2 regions of the Staphylococcus ratti genome follow, and region 1 is predicted to be linked to the other one. Evidence: riboswitches for the same ligand, from Rfam matches in the RefSeq annotation. Region 1 holds a riboswitch; the other holds the start of a gene.

Region 1 (7,612 bases):
GTGCCATTCAAGAACATATGACAAGCCTTGTTTATAAACTTGAAGAAATGGGCGTTCATCTTGAAACAACAGAAGAAGGGATTCGTGTTACGGCGCCTGAAAAGTTAAATCCTGTAGATATTAAAACATTACCACACCCAGGTTTTCCAACCGATATGCAGTCACAAATGATGGCGTTATTATTAACTGCTGAAGGGCACAAAGTCATTACAGAAACGGTTTTTGAAAATCGTTTTATGCACGTAGGTGAATTTAAGCGAATGAACGCTCAAATTTCTGTCGAAGGCCGTAGCGCTAAAATTGAAGGCAGAAGTGAACTGCAAGGTGCGCAAGTTAAAGCCACTGATTTACGTGCAGCAGCTGCATTGATTTTAGCTGGATTAGTTGCTAAAGGTGAAACAACAGTAACAGAATTAAAGCATCTTGACCGTGGATATGTGAACTTCCATGAAAAATTAAAAGATTTAGGCGCAAATATTGAACGTATCAATGCTAAAAAATAATTCATGGGCACTCTGGTCGTGGTTACAACGATTAGTTAGTGTGCAACTCACGTTATTTATAATCGTCGCCGTTGCTTTATTCTTTATAGGGTTAATGATGGGCTTTTTAATTAACCAAGATAATATTTTGGATGCGCTGAATCCCAAATTTTGGGAACATTTTAAAGAAATCATTGGAGGTTAGTTCATAATGGAAACAATTTTTAACTACAACGAAATTAAACAAATCATTCCACATCGTCAACCTTTTTTACTTATTGATAAAGTGGTTGAATATGAACCTGGTCAACGTTGTGTAGGTATTAAACAAGTGTCTGGAAATGAACCCTTTTTCCAAGGACATTTTCCAGAATATGCTGTAATGCCAGGTGTACTGATTACAGAAGCATTAGCACAAACGGGTGCTGTTGCGATGTTAAATAGTGAAGAAAATAAAGGTAAGCTTGCTTTGTTTGCAGGAATTGATAAATGTCGTTTTAAAAAGCAAGTTGTCCCTGGAGATACGTTAAGATTAGAAGTTGAAATCACTAAAATTAAAGGTCCAATTGGTAAAGGTACTGCAAAAGCTACTGTGGATGGACAAGTAGCTTGCCAATGCGAATTAACTTTTGCCTTACAAGATCCTCAATAATTGCTAGAGGCTCAGATAAAGCATTTATATTTTGAGAAAATAAAACGATGAGGCTAGGGTATCACGTATTATTGTGTTAGGGCGCTTAAGGAAATGACATACTTAACACAAATTGTAATCCTAATCTCATCGTGCGTATATGAAACGGTGCATGATTAAACAGTGGTTTCTCATTAGATAATGTATGTGCTATCTGTTAGCCTTATTGTTTACTTATTCTTCTTGTCTTTCATCTTTAAGTCGAGGCTTAGATTGCATCATGCGATTAAATGTTTTTATAAGTGCTTCGCCTTCAAGGCCCTCACTAACTAATTGTTCTAGTAAATTTTCTGCATAAACTTGACGCAATGTATAAATGTGACATTCAAAGACGACAGATATCGTTTCTTTGAGTGGTGTAATATGTTTGATCGTTGCATCAAACAAAGCGGGATCGTTCGATGGTCGTGTAATGACGACGCGAATATCTAACAACGCTTCAGCGTCCATATATGCTTGCATTTCTTCTAAATGGATATCGGATATTACGATTTCCAATAACCAACCAGTCCCACTATTTTCTTTGTTTATAATGACGCCATCTTTTAATTCATATTCAGTCACTGCACCATTTTCAGATACAATTTGAAAACGCAAGGCTTTAAATGTCTTCATTGATTCGTACCCCCTTAAAACTTTCTCAATTTTACGAAATAAGAATATTTATTTTCAATTATAACGTAAATTTTGAAAAAATTCCTGAAATGTATGATGAATAGTATCAGTTTGATACGCAATATACCATTTTTCAAAGCTTGCCATTAACGGCATGAAATGCGTATGATAGTGTCATACAGAAAGGAGGTGACATTGATAAATCAGTTTCAAGCGACAGGTATCATTACTAAAGCCCCTAACTATTTTGATACTGGTGAAACCCCATTTGTCACTTTTTCATTAAAGGTAAAACGGGATTATAAAAGCAAACATGATAAACCTATTTTTGATTATTTAAATTGTAAAGCTTTTGGAACCGTTGCAACCTATATTCATGAAACATGTCAAGAAGAGACACGCGTTGCAATCAGTGGCCAAATACAAAGCCGAAGATATGAGTATCAAGGAGAGCGACGCTATGCAACTGAATTGGTTATTTTCCAATTAGAACATCTATCCTCATAGCTCTGTGAAAAAGCACTATTCCAATAATCCAAGCTTATTAAACGATAATATCATCCATTTATACTAAACCTTATAACCATTTACTTTCCTACTCCCGATCTTTCCAATGACATGAAACACGAACCATTGAACAATGATATCGTATATTTCTACTCAATTTTATTTTCACTTTAATCTTTTTTCTCACATGTGTATTAATGCCTATTATATTGAGTGAAACAATAGGGGATAGAAATCCTTTTGATTTCGTTAGCCTATGCGCCCGTCGCTCAAAAATAGTTTCATTTATTCACTTAAAGCGGAGATTTATCTACGTGTATTGACATTAAATATGTAGATATCTCCGCTTATTTTTAAGCTTTATATACGTAGTTGAGCGAGGGCGCGATATGTCCTCGTTTTACTTTGTAATATATTTGTAATGAAAATGGTACTTTATTTAATGTCAATGTCATCTTTTTGAAAAAGACTGGTGCTATATTATTTGTGAACATAACAGATTTTCATACCAATTACTGGAGGATTACTAAATGAAAAAATTACTTTTAGCAACATCAACAGTAGGTTTATTAGCAGCGGCACAATTTGCTACTAATGCTGAAGCAGCGCATCAAGAGCATACACAAGTTCAAGAAGGTGTTCACTTCATTCAATGGGGTGATACTTTAAATAAAATTTCAAAGAAATACGATGTTACTGTACAACAATTAAAAGACTGGAATAATTTAAAATCTGACCTTATCATCGCTGGTGAAAAATTATATGTAACAGAGGCAGCGGCAGCAGCACACAGTGCTACTTCAACGCAAAACTTTGTTTTACCAACGTCATCTAGCTTTGGTTCATTCGAAACAGCTACTTACAACCAATCTACAAGCTATTCAGCACCTGTAAATTACACGACGTCTGGTTCATATGAAACTTATACAGCACCAGCAACTCAATATGTAACGCCGTCATATTCACATGTTCAAACTCAACCAACATCTCATTACCAAGCACCATCAACAGCTGCTGGTTCTGGTTCTGTATATCAACAATTTATTAATGCTGGTGGTACACCTGCAATGTGGAATTCTATCGTTTTACCTGAATCAGGTGGTAATCCTAATATCGTTAGCCCAACAGGTTACAGAGGGCTTGGTCAAACAAAAGAAGCTTGGGGAACAGGTAGTGTAGCTACTCAAACTCAAGGTATGATTAATTATGCAAACTCACGTTACGGTTCTGTAGAGCGTGCAGTTCAATTCCGTTTAGCTAACGGATGGTGGTAGGCGATTGTAGAAATCGTCTGAAGCACTGACTTATTTTTGAGTCGGTGCTTTTTTTTATTGATATTCTGTAATGGTTTTGTTACGTTTAATTTAATTAAATAAAAGACTACTAGGGGAACCGTATGGTTGAGATGAATGATATTCAGACCCTTTGAACCTGATATAGTTAACACTAGCGTAGGGAAGTAGCGTAGACATTAAATCCTTTTTATGATGACTAGGCTACTTTATCATGTAGTCTTTTTTCATTTGAAAGGAGTTTTTTTATGTTATTTTCTGAAATTGTTAAACGTGAGGCGTCAACAATTATTGATGGTATTTATGGTGATGAATTTATTCAAGGTATGATTCAAGGGGATATTCCTGAAGAGGCAATCAAACATTATTTAAGAGCGGATGCACGCTACTTATTTGAATTTGCCAAAATTTATGCATTGTTAATTCCTAAAGTGGATTCTAAAGAAGAAATTGAATTTTTGACGGAACAGATCGCATTTGCAGCTTCTGGGGAAGTTGAAGCGCATCATATTCTCGCAGATTATGTCAAAGTACCGTATAATGAAATTATTAAAGAAGGAGAATGGTATCCTTCTGCGGATCATTATATTAAGCACATGTACTTTAATGCCTATCATTATGATGATGTGGCCTATACGATTGCTGCAATGGCACCTTGTCCATACGTCTATCAACAAATTGCGCAACGCGCGTTACGTGAAGTAGACTTTGACGCTAACCACCCATTAAAAGCATGGTTTGAATTTTATGCTGAGGGAATGGATGAATTAATGGAACACATTGATACGTGGTTGAATGCATGTGCAGAGCATGCGTCTGATGCAGAGCGAGAACAACTAAAACGAAACTTTTTAGAAAGTACAATGCATGAGCGAAACTTTTTCAATATGTCGTATCACCAAGAAACATGGAATTTTGGGGGATAAAACAATGAATAAATTAAAAATCGCATTAACGATTGCAGGTACAGATCCTTCTGGCGGTGCCGGCGTCATGGCAGATTTAAAGTCATTTCATTCCTGTGGTGTTTATGGAATGGCGGCAATAACGAGTATCGTAGCTCAAAACTCTTTGGGTGTACAACACATTCATAATTTAGAGCAAACGTGGGTGGAAGAGCAACTTGAAAGTGTATTTTCTGACGAACCACCACATGCTTTAAAAACAGGTATGATACCAACTATAGATATGATGACTATGATAGCAAACCAGATTAAAAGTAAGTCTATTCCTTATGTGATCGATCCAGTTATGATTGCGAAAAGTGGCGATTCGTTAATGGCGCCACAAGGGAGACAAGCTTTAAAAAATACGTTGCTGCCACTTGCAGATGTTGCCACACCTAATATTCCAGAAGCTGAAGAAATTACCCAAATGAAACTGCAAACAGAAGCAGAGATAAAAAAAGCTGGACGCTTTTTTATCAATGAAATTGGCTCCAAAGGGGTTGTTTTAAAAGGCGGGCATTTGGAAGGGGATGCACGTGATTATTTGTTTACTAAAGAAGGAGAATTTACATTTACAGCACCCCGTTTTGATACATTGCATACACACGGTACAGGATGTACTTTTTCAGCAGTCATTACTGCTGAGCTTGCGAAAGGAAAGTCTGTTTATGACGCGGTAGCGAAAGCGAAAGCCTATATTTCATTAGCAATTGAGCATACGCCTGAGATTGGGCAAGGGCGAGGCCCGGTCAATCATTTCGCTTATCAACAGTTGAAGGGTTGGGATTAGAATGAAGAGTTACTTAGAAAAAATGAGAGCAACACAACCGCTTGTAGTTTGTTACACCAATGATGTCGTCAAAAATTTTACTGCGAATGGATTATTAGCATTAGGCGCGAGTCCAGCGATGAGCGAAGCGCCAGAAGAGGCGAAAGACTTTTTTAAAATCACACAAGGTTTGCTCATTAATATAGGAACTTTAACTCGAAAAACTGGAGAAGATATGCTCGAAATTGCGAAACAAGCTAATGATCAAGGTGTTCCAATTGTTTTTGATCCTGTTGCAGTAGGTGCGTCACAATTTCGAAAAGACTATTGTCGTCAATTTTTAGCTCAAGTGGATGTTGCTGTTATAAAAGGAAACGCTTCAGAGATATTAACTTTAGTAGACGAATCGACAACGATGAAAGGCACAGATAGTTCAGATGATATAGATACAATAACTATTGCCAAACGCGCTTATGAACAATTTCAAACAGCTATTGTAGTCTCAGGTGAAAAAGATGTGATTGTTCAAGATAACAAAGTGATTGAATTGGACAATGGTGTTCCGCTACTTACTAAAATTACAGGTGCAGGTTGTTTATTAGGTGCGGTCATTGCTTCATTTTTATTACGACAACCAAAACCAGAATTAGAAGCATTAGTAGAAGCGGTGTCCATTTATAACATTGCCGCAGAACATGCCGAATTAAGTGAGGGGGCGGATGCGCCAGGAACATTTTTAGTCTCATTTATAGATGCTTTAAGCCAAGTGGATACGGCAGCTTATCACCAAGAAATTAAAAAGAGAGAAGTGCAATAATCATGAGATTTCAACGAGACCAGTTACGCGTGTATTTTATTGCTGGCACGCAAGATATTAAAAAGGGGAATTTAGAAGCGATTTTAAAAGAGGCACTTGAAGCAGGTATTACTATGTTTCAGTTCCGTGAAAAAGGCCCACATGCTTTGACAGGGGAAGCAAAAGAACGACAAGCTCGAACATTAATGCAACTTTGCCATTCATATGGTGTCCCGTTTATTGTGAACGACGATGTGGAATTAGCTCTAAAAATTGATGCCGACGGGATTCATGTTGGACAGGATGACGCTAAAATAGATTCATTTATTCATCAATGTAAAAATAAGATTATTGGATTAAGTATCAGTAATTTTAAAGAATATGATCAGTCTGATTTAACGTATGTCGATTACATTGGCGTAGGTCCTGTTTATCAAACGTTCTCTAAATCAGATGCTAAACCATCAGGTGGCGTAGAAATGATTCGCCGTATGAGGAATTATGATGAAAACATTCCAATTGTGGCCATTGGAGGCATTACTGAAGAAAATGTGGCGTCTTTGAAAAAGAATGGTGCTGATGGGATTGCGACGATTTCTTCAATTACGCATAGCGCAAATATTGAAAAAACAGTGACGCAATATTTACAGTATTTCAATTAAATTCGTAAATCTTTTCGTTTATGTTTCCACACAATTAGGATGTATGATAAAATATCACTTATGTGAATATATCTTTAGAGGTGGAAAAATGAAGAACAAAGCGTTATTGGCGACACTACTAGGCGTCGTCCTGTTATTAGCTGGATGTGACTATAGTAAGCCTGAAAACCGTACTGGCTTCTTTTACAACACGTTTGTTTCACCAATGGATCACTTAATCCATTGGTTAGGTGATCATTTAAATAATAACTATGGTCTCGCAATTATCATTATCGTGTTAGTAGTACGTATCGTATTATTACCATTCATGTTGTCAAACTACAAGAACATGCATATGATGCGTGAAAAAATGAAAATTGCCAAGCCAGAAATTACAGAAGCACAAGAAAAAGTTAAACGTGCTCGAACACAAGAAGATAAAATGGCTGCCAATCAAGAAATGATGAATGTTTATAAAAAATATGATATGAATCCAGTTGCAAGCATGTTAGGGTGTTTACCGCTTATCTTGCAAATGCCGATTATCATGGCCTTATTCTTCGTACTGAAATATCCATCAGGTGGAGGCATTACGAAGTTCTCTGATTTCTTATGGTTCCAATTAGATAAACCTGACATTTGGATTACTATTATTGCAGGTATTTTATACTTCATTCAAGCTTATGTTTCGAGTATGCATATGCCACAAGAACAACGTCAAATGGCAGTAATGATGATGATTATTTCACCAATTATGATTGTGTGGATTTCATTCAGTTCTGCAGCGGCATTAGGTTTATACTGGTCAGTATCTGCTGCATTCTTAGTTGTACAAACTTATGTAGCCAATATTATTTATGGTAAAAAAGCTA
Region 2 (7,612 bases), 910 kb from region 1:
AATTGAAAGTGATGGGTTATTCTATCGTAAAGATATTGCGAACAAAGCATTGAAATCATAAAGGAAACCCCTAGGGACAATTGAATTGTGCCTAGGGGTTTTTTACGGGAAAATTTCCTTTGCAGATGGAAGTTAGGAAAGGAAATGGTGTGCCTTTTCACATCATCGAGATCGTGAAAACGCAACGGTTTAACGGACATCTAATATGCCTGTGATAGGCAATAGATGACTTAAGCCAAACGCAGCACTGATGAGGGCTATGATACATACGATAAGAAGTAAATCTCGATAGCTAAAAGGGGTTTGATAATAATACGTGCGTGGACCGTCACGAAACCCTTTCATTTCCATTGCCACAGATAGTCGGTGTGCTTTACGCATATTTTGACTCAATAAAGGAATAAGCAAATGATAAAAGCGCTTGATACCTCTATAATTTTGTTTTTGAATGATTTGATAGCGCATTTTCAATGCTTGTCTAAGTTGAAAAAATGATTCGATAATTAATGGCAACATTCGGAAAGCTGCCATAAAGGCATAAGCGATTTTAGGTTTTACTTTCATATGCTGCATAAAGCTGTAAAATATCATGATTACTTGTGATGTGAATGCAATAGATAAACCGAAAAAACTAATCGTTAAAGTTCTTAACGATAAATGTATACCACGTACAAGGCTTTCAATGGTAATATGGATAAAACCAAATTTAAAAAGCTCATGATGCCCATCTCCATAAAAAATCATAAATAAAGATGAACTAAGCGCAAAGAACATAGAAAAACCTACAAAAATGAAAAGAATGCGTAATTTGGCGCCACTCATAATGAGCATAAATCCAAACATTAATGCGACAAGGTAGAGCATCACATCAAAATTGTGTACAAAAATAATAAAGAAAAATAAAGCAAGGCCTAAAAAGAGTTTCGTAATAATATTGACATTATCCATAAAAGTACGATAGTTTTTCCAAGATGCAATCATGTTAAAGCCTCGCTTTCATACATCTTCCCATTTTCGATGACATAACGTTTAGAAGGGTAACGCGCTATGATTTCAGAGTCATGTGTAATCATAATGATGGCTTGCCCTTTTTGAATACGTTGTTGAAACAGTTGAATTAATTTAAAAGTATTATGACTATCCAATCCAAACGTAGGTTCATCCAAAAGGAGAATGTCCGCTGATGTGCTTAAAGCCACTGCAACACTTAGACGGCGCTTTTGCCCCATTGAAAGTTCAAAAGGGTGTTGCTCTTTGACGTGTGTTAAGTCTAATAACGCTAACATTTCATTCGTTTCTTTTTGTGCTGTTTGTGCGTTTTGATGCTTAAAATTAATAAAAATCTCATCATAAACCGTATTTTGAATAAATTGGAGTTCTGGGTTTTGATAGACTAAAAACATATGAGAAGCTGCTGTTTTTAGTTTGCGCACCGGTTTTTGATTGTATGTGAGTGTACCTTCATATGGAATAAGTTGCATAAGCGATTCAAAAAAAGTCGTTTTTCCTGTTCCATTTTTACCAGTAATGGCAACCCAATCACCAGACTTTATGCTAAATGATGGAATGTGATATAAAACACGCTTGCCTCGCTTTATCACGCCACCATTCAATTCTAGTTGAAATGAGGAATGGGGTAATGCAGCAGATCCCAGTGTTTTAGGCGCTGCTAACCAAGCATTAGGATGCCAAACACCATATTCAGATAAAAGTGCTTCAAAATGGTTCAAAATATCTGTTGGTGTACCTTCTTGAATAATCTGCCCATCGTGATTCATCAAAATGACACGATCTACATAGTTCCAAATGTGCTCAACTTTATGTTCAACAATTAAAACGGTTTGTTCTTTCCAAATTTCACGTAACAGTTGCCATAAATTTTCGGTTGCTTCTGAATCGAGCATGGCTGTAGGTTCGTCCAAAAATAACGTATCTGTTTGTTGCAGTAAAGTGCCAGCAATAGCTAATTTTTGCTTCATCCCGCCGCTTAATTGATGAATGGATTGCTTCGGATCGACGTCTAATTTAACTGCTTCTAATGCCGCTTTTATTTTGACATTCATTTCGGTTGGTGGAACTTGGTAATTCTCTAAAATAAATGCTAACTCTTCATTGACTTGCGGCATACAAAATTGAGCGTCTGGATCTTGAAAAATGACGCCGGCATTTTGAGAGATTTTCAATGTTTCATATTTCATGGGTAAATCAATTAAATGAGGTACGATACCACTTAATACATTCAATAATGTACTTTTCCCAGAGCCAGAAGGGCCGAGTAAAAGTACCTTTTCTTTGTCCTTAATTTCAATATTTAGCCCATCAAAAATTTTATGAGGGGCATTCGGATATTTTAATCGTAAGTTTGTTGCTTTTAACACGTTGCATACTCCTTATAAAGCATCGTAATCTTCTTTTGAGGCAGGGCGGAAAAGCTGTGTCACACCGGTTTTGTCCAACGCTTTTACAAGGAAATAAGAAAACATTCCTGCAAGCACCGCACCACTAATTAAACGAGCAACGATAAGTAAAATTAAGTTCCAAGTGGCTACTTCACTTAAATAGCCATAATACCAATCGATTGGTAGGCTGATAATTGCAGCAGCCATACCTGCAAGGATACTGACCATAAATGTACGAGAACGGTATTTGAAAATAGCGAAAACAATTTCACAAGCTAAACCTTGAAGTAATGCATAGATAATAGTTGGAATATCGAAACGTCCCATTATGATTGTTTCTCCAGCGCCTGCAGCAAATTCAGCAATTAGTGCAATACCCATTTTGGGAATGATTAAATAAGCAACAATAGCTGCTGCGAACCACATACCATACATTAATTGATCGATGTGTAGGCCTAGCGGTTGAACAGTATAGTAGGCCACCCACCAAAAATTATAAATGACAGCAAAAATGACTGATATTAGCACAGTGACTAAAATATCAGATAATGTTAAACCTTTTCTACTTGAACTCATAAACATCCTCCTAATTACAAAAAAACACAGCACCTCAACTAGAGGTACTGTGTATGACGTGGAAGTGAAACTGCAAATCTTTAAAAGAGTCATACGCGCAAAAAGGCATACTTATCTCGAGGGAATTTGAGCTTTCCTCACACTTTCCTACGCTAGTATCGTCTAGTTCAGGTTCAAAGGGTTTGAGGTAAACACCTCATCTCAGTTTTCACACCCCTAGTGTGTCTTTATTGAATGATTAAAGTCACTATACACCCGACACCTTTAAATGTCAATGTGCATTCTTAAGTTAATACAATATTCAAAATGTTAAACGTAAAATACGAGAGGTATGTTTATTAAAATGACTAACAAAAATAGCCTATAAGAACAGGGAATCCCTCTGTTCCTATAGGCCAATAGAGCGAGACGTATTATTCAAATGTGTTTTGAATATCGTCTTTTGTTTTTTCAGCGCCTTCTTTAGTGTCTTCTTTTTTATCTTTTAATTCTTGCTCTTTATCTTTAGCATTTTCAGCTGCTTTTTTAATTTCTTCTTTAGACATTTTACATCTCTCCTTTAAAAGGTATCTATATAAAAGAGTTCCCCTTTTTTTAAAACGTTAAACATCAGAAGTACACAACAAAAAATGTGATTTTTGGTATAATATATGTTTTAAACGACTACAAAAAGATAATATAATTAAATACAGTGATAACAGTCGTCTATATTTAAGGTAAATCGGTGTGTGTGGTAGAAGGTGTGACAGTACAAAATACGTCTCTCCATCTAAAGAATGAGATTTGTTTTTTATAAAGACATAGTTGATGTCTTCGTATATAATAATTGTGAGGTGAAGCGGATGTCTTTGTTTAATAAATACACCGAGGTGATTTACAGTTATATTATCGGTGCGATTTCTATTTTATTAAGTCTTATTATTTTTCTTAATATCCCATTGATTCACCAATTTAGTCAGCATAAAAAACCTGCAATTAATATTGAAAATTTGTGGGACTTTATTATGGCTTTTTTCAATGAAATCATTCGCGTAATGAGTAATTATATTGGTGAAATTCCTTTAGTGAGTGGCATTATTATTTTATTATTTGGGATTTTTATGATCTTTATCGGAAGAACATTAACGAATACCACTCGTTTCGACTATGACATTTCTATTTTATTTTTATTGATTGGGATCATTTACTTTGTGCTTACTTTGATTTTTATGTCACAAGTGTATGGCATAGCGGCATTTGTTTTTGTAGTTCCCTTTATCATACATATTGGGTATATCGCATATAAAGATGAACTCAATCCATTTAATCGTAAAAAGCATTATCTTTGGATTATTATCAGTTATGGCCTTTGTTATATTATTGGCCAACTCGTGCTCTACGGTCGTATTGAAGAACGTGAAGTGGCGCCTATAGATGTCTTAAGTATTAATACGTTCTTTGTGATTTTATGGTTACTCGGGCAAATGTCTATTTGGAACTTCTTATTTTTACGCCGTGCTCTACCGATGACACAAGAGGAAATTACTGGAGAAGAAAACCCGTATGTACGAAGTAAAAAATACAGTTTTGTGGGTCAATCTCAGCACCATTTCAAAGATCTTCAAACGCGTACAAACGAATTAACCCAAGATTTTTCACATCGCACGCGTAGAAGCATTGATTTAGATAAAATTCGACGCAAGCGCGAAATGATTAAAGAGAAATGGTTTGGTTGGGCAAAACTAGAAGAAGACGACATTCCGTCTTTCTTACATCGGCCTAAATGGTTAAAACGAGAATATGTCAGTATCGCATGTGGTGTCATTTTATTCTTCTTTATTTTAGTTGAATTTAAAAATCGTAACGGTTTATTTCTTTCTGGTGATTGGCAACTTTCACAAACACAGTATGTGTATGAATGGGTGAGTTTATTCTTATTGCTCGTCATTGTGACGGCTTTTATTTGGACATCAGTGACGAATATGTTGCAAGGACGACACTACTATTTAAAATTATTTATGATTAGTATTTTATTCTTTAAACTTTTCACAGAATATATCGTCATTTTAGTGCATGGATTAATGCTATCGATTTTTATTACACCAATTCTTGTATTGATGCTCATTCCAGCCATCATTGCGTTTATATTCCAGTTGCGTCAACCGTCGCCTGAACAAATAGAACAATATGGCGAGGATGCTTAATATTTGTGATACAAAAAGGGAGTGAGACAACGAAGTCAAATAGATTTCTGTCTCGCATCAAAAAATGTGTAAAAAAGTAAAAAAGCACAGTAGCTGTCTGGATTGAAAATATGCTTAGCAGCTTATTTCAATCCTAGTCAGCCTTGTGGGGGCGAGACAACGAAATCAAATAGATTTCTGTCTCGCATCAAAAAATGTGTAAAAAAGTAAAAAAGCACAGTAGCTGTCTGGATTGAAAATATGCTTAGCAGCTCATTTCAATCCTAGTCAGCCTTGTGGGGGCGAGACAACGAAATCAAATAGATTTCTGTCTCGCATCAAAAAAATGTGTAAAAAAGTAAAAAAAGCACAGTAGCTGTCTGGATTGAAAATATGCTTAGCAGCTTATTTCAATCCTAGTCAGCCTTGTGGGGGCGAGACAACGAAATCAAATAGATTTCTGTCTCGCATCAAAAAAATGTGTAAAAAAGTAAAAAAAGCACAGTAGCTGTCTGGATTGAAAATATGCTTAGCGCTTATTTCAATCCTAGTCAGCCTTGTGGGGGCGAGACAACGAAATCAAATAGATTTCTGTCTCGCATCAAAAAATGTGTAAAAAAGTAAAAAAAGCACAGTAGCTGTCTGGATTGAAAATATGCTTACTTAGCAGCTCATTTCAATCCTAGTCAGCCTTGTGGGGGCGAGACAACGAAATCAAATAGATTTCTGTCTCGCTCCCTTTCTATATAAGTTAAGTATATAACGATGATGTTTTTTCATGTTAAACTAAAAGAAATGATAAAAGAAAGGCTGAAATAATGAAAATAGCAATTTTAAATAAAGGAAAAGAAGGAAAATATTTTAATCAATATCCTTTGATTGAAGAAGAAGATATTTTTAAAAGTGATCGCTTAGAAGAGGGGGACTTATTTCAAATAAAGTCTTCTACAAATATTTATATCGCGACATGTTATGTAGGGCGTCAACATAAAGGGTTAGGTTGGGTGCTTTCTTACAATGCAAATGAAAAGATAGATACACATTATTTTAAAGCGCTTTTTGAAACAGCACGTGAAACGCGAAATTACTATTATCAAGCGGACGGGACAAATGCTTTTCGATTGTTTAATGGTGAAGGTGATGGATTAGGCGGTTTGACGATAGATCATTATGATGGTCATTTATTGATTCAATGGTATTCAGAAGGAATATATCAATTTAGAAAGTATATTATAGAAGCGATGCAAGCTGTATTTCCTTTTAAATCGATTTATGAAAAAACGCGATTCAAACACAATGCGATTCAAAGTGGCTGGGTGCTTGGTGAACAGCCTCAATTTCCTATTGTCATTGAAGAAAATTTTACCTTTTACAACGTGCATTTGGATGATGGACCAATGACAGGTATTTTTTTAGATCAAAAAGAAGTGCGCAAAAAATTAAGAGATTATTATAGTGAGAACCGTACAGTGCTTAATTTATTTAGTTATACAGGTGCTTTTTCAACGATAGCAGCGACGAAGGGGGCTAAAACAACAAGTGTAGATTTAGCAAACCGCTCTCGACAATTGACAGAAGAAAATTTTGGTATTAATGGTATTGATCCGACGACGCAATCGATTTATGTAATGGATACATTTGATTTTTATAAATATGCAATGCGTCATGGTTATAGGTATGATACGATCGTGATTGATCCACCGAGTTTTGCACGTAATAAAAAGAAAACGTTCTCAGTTACAAAAGACTACCATCAATTAATTCAACAGGCACTCCGTATTTTAAACCCGGGTGGAACGTTAATCTTAAGTACAAATCACAGTATGTATACGCTTAATGCGTTTAAAAATACAATCAAATCCACGTTAGCAAACGAAGGTGTCACTTATCAAATAGACGAAGTAATGGGGCTACCAAAAGATTTTAAAACAACTTCACACTATAAACCTTCTAAATATTTAAAAGTGGTGTTCGTTACGATTGAGCATTAGTTTATATAATTATGGGTATATAAAGTTAATACATTGATGAAAGGTGGCCATTATGATTATGGGATTTAAAGATAAAATCACTCAAAAAGTAGGTAATAAAGTTTTACACATTGAAGATATTGCAGTGAAAGACGCTTTACCAAAATCAGAAGAAGAGCTTCAAAAAAGACGTCAACACGCGGAATCTGTAATTAAGAAAAAAGCATTACTTTCATCAGGTGCAACGATTGTTCCAATACCAGGATTTGATTTTGGTGTAGACATGAAATTGATGCGTGACATTATTGAAGATGTTAATAAAATTTATGGTTTGGACCATAAACAAGTAAATAAAATGACTGACGATATGAAAGATCGCATTAAAATCGCAGCAGGTATTCAAGGGAGCCAACTTATCGGTAAAAAGGTGTCTAAAGGTCTTTTAAGAATTGTAGTGAGAGATGTCGCAAAACGTACGGCAGCCAAACAAACACGCTGGTTCCCG

Evidence for each region. A riboswitch is a leader RNA that binds a small molecule or an ion and turns the genes downstream of it on or off. The one in region 1 is predicted to bind thiamine pyrophosphate.
Region 2: linked by a shared signal. The riboswitch ahead of LN051_RS07810 (ECF transporter S component) and the one ahead of tenA (thiaminase II) in region 1 are both predicted to bind thiamine pyrophosphate.

The regions. Positions count from the first base shown of each region.
Region 1 covers NZ_CP086654.1:716,404-724,015, forward strand. The annotation lists gene murA (UDP-N-acetylglucosamine 1-carboxyvinyltransferase) at 1-503, shown strand, start outside; gene LN051_RS03290 (DNA-directed RNA polymerase subunit beta) at 490-687, shown strand; gene fabZ (3-hydroxyacyl-ACP dehydratase FabZ) at 694-1,134, shown strand; gene LN051_RS03300 (YwpF-like family protein) at 1,348-1,788, opposite strand; gene LN051_RS03305 (single-stranded DNA-binding protein) at 1,978-2,295, shown strand; gene LN051_RS03310 (LysM peptidoglycan-binding domain-containing protein) at 2,826-3,569, shown strand; TPP riboswitch at 3,671-3,770, shown strand; gene tenA (thiaminase II) at 3,836-4,513, shown strand; gene thiD (bifunctional hydroxymethylpyrimidine kinase/phosphomethylpyrimidine kinase) at 4,518-5,324, shown strand; gene thiM (hydroxyethylthiazole kinase) at 5,326-6,120, shown strand; gene thiE (thiamine phosphate synthase) at 6,123-6,761, shown strand; gene yidC (membrane protein insertase YidC) at 6,850-7,612, shown strand, end outside.
Region 2 covers NZ_CP086654.1:1,621,694-1,629,305, reverse strand. The annotation lists gene purD (phosphoribosylamine--glycine ligase) at 1-61, shown strand, start outside; gene LN051_RS07820 (energy-coupling factor transporter transmembrane component T family protein) at 190-981, opposite strand; gene LN051_RS07815 (ABC transporter ATP-binding protein) at 978-2,378, opposite strand; gene LN051_RS07810 (ECF transporter S component) at 2,391-2,975, opposite strand; TPP riboswitch at 3,103-3,203, opposite strand; gene graF (glycopeptide resistance-associated protein GraF) at 3,389-3,520, opposite strand; gene auxA (lipoteichoic acid stability factor AuxA) at 3,818-5,158, shown strand; gene LN051_RS07795 (class I SAM-dependent rRNA methyltransferase) at 5,956-7,128, shown strand; gene LN051_RS07790 (DUF697 domain-containing protein) at 7,187-7,612, shown strand, end outside.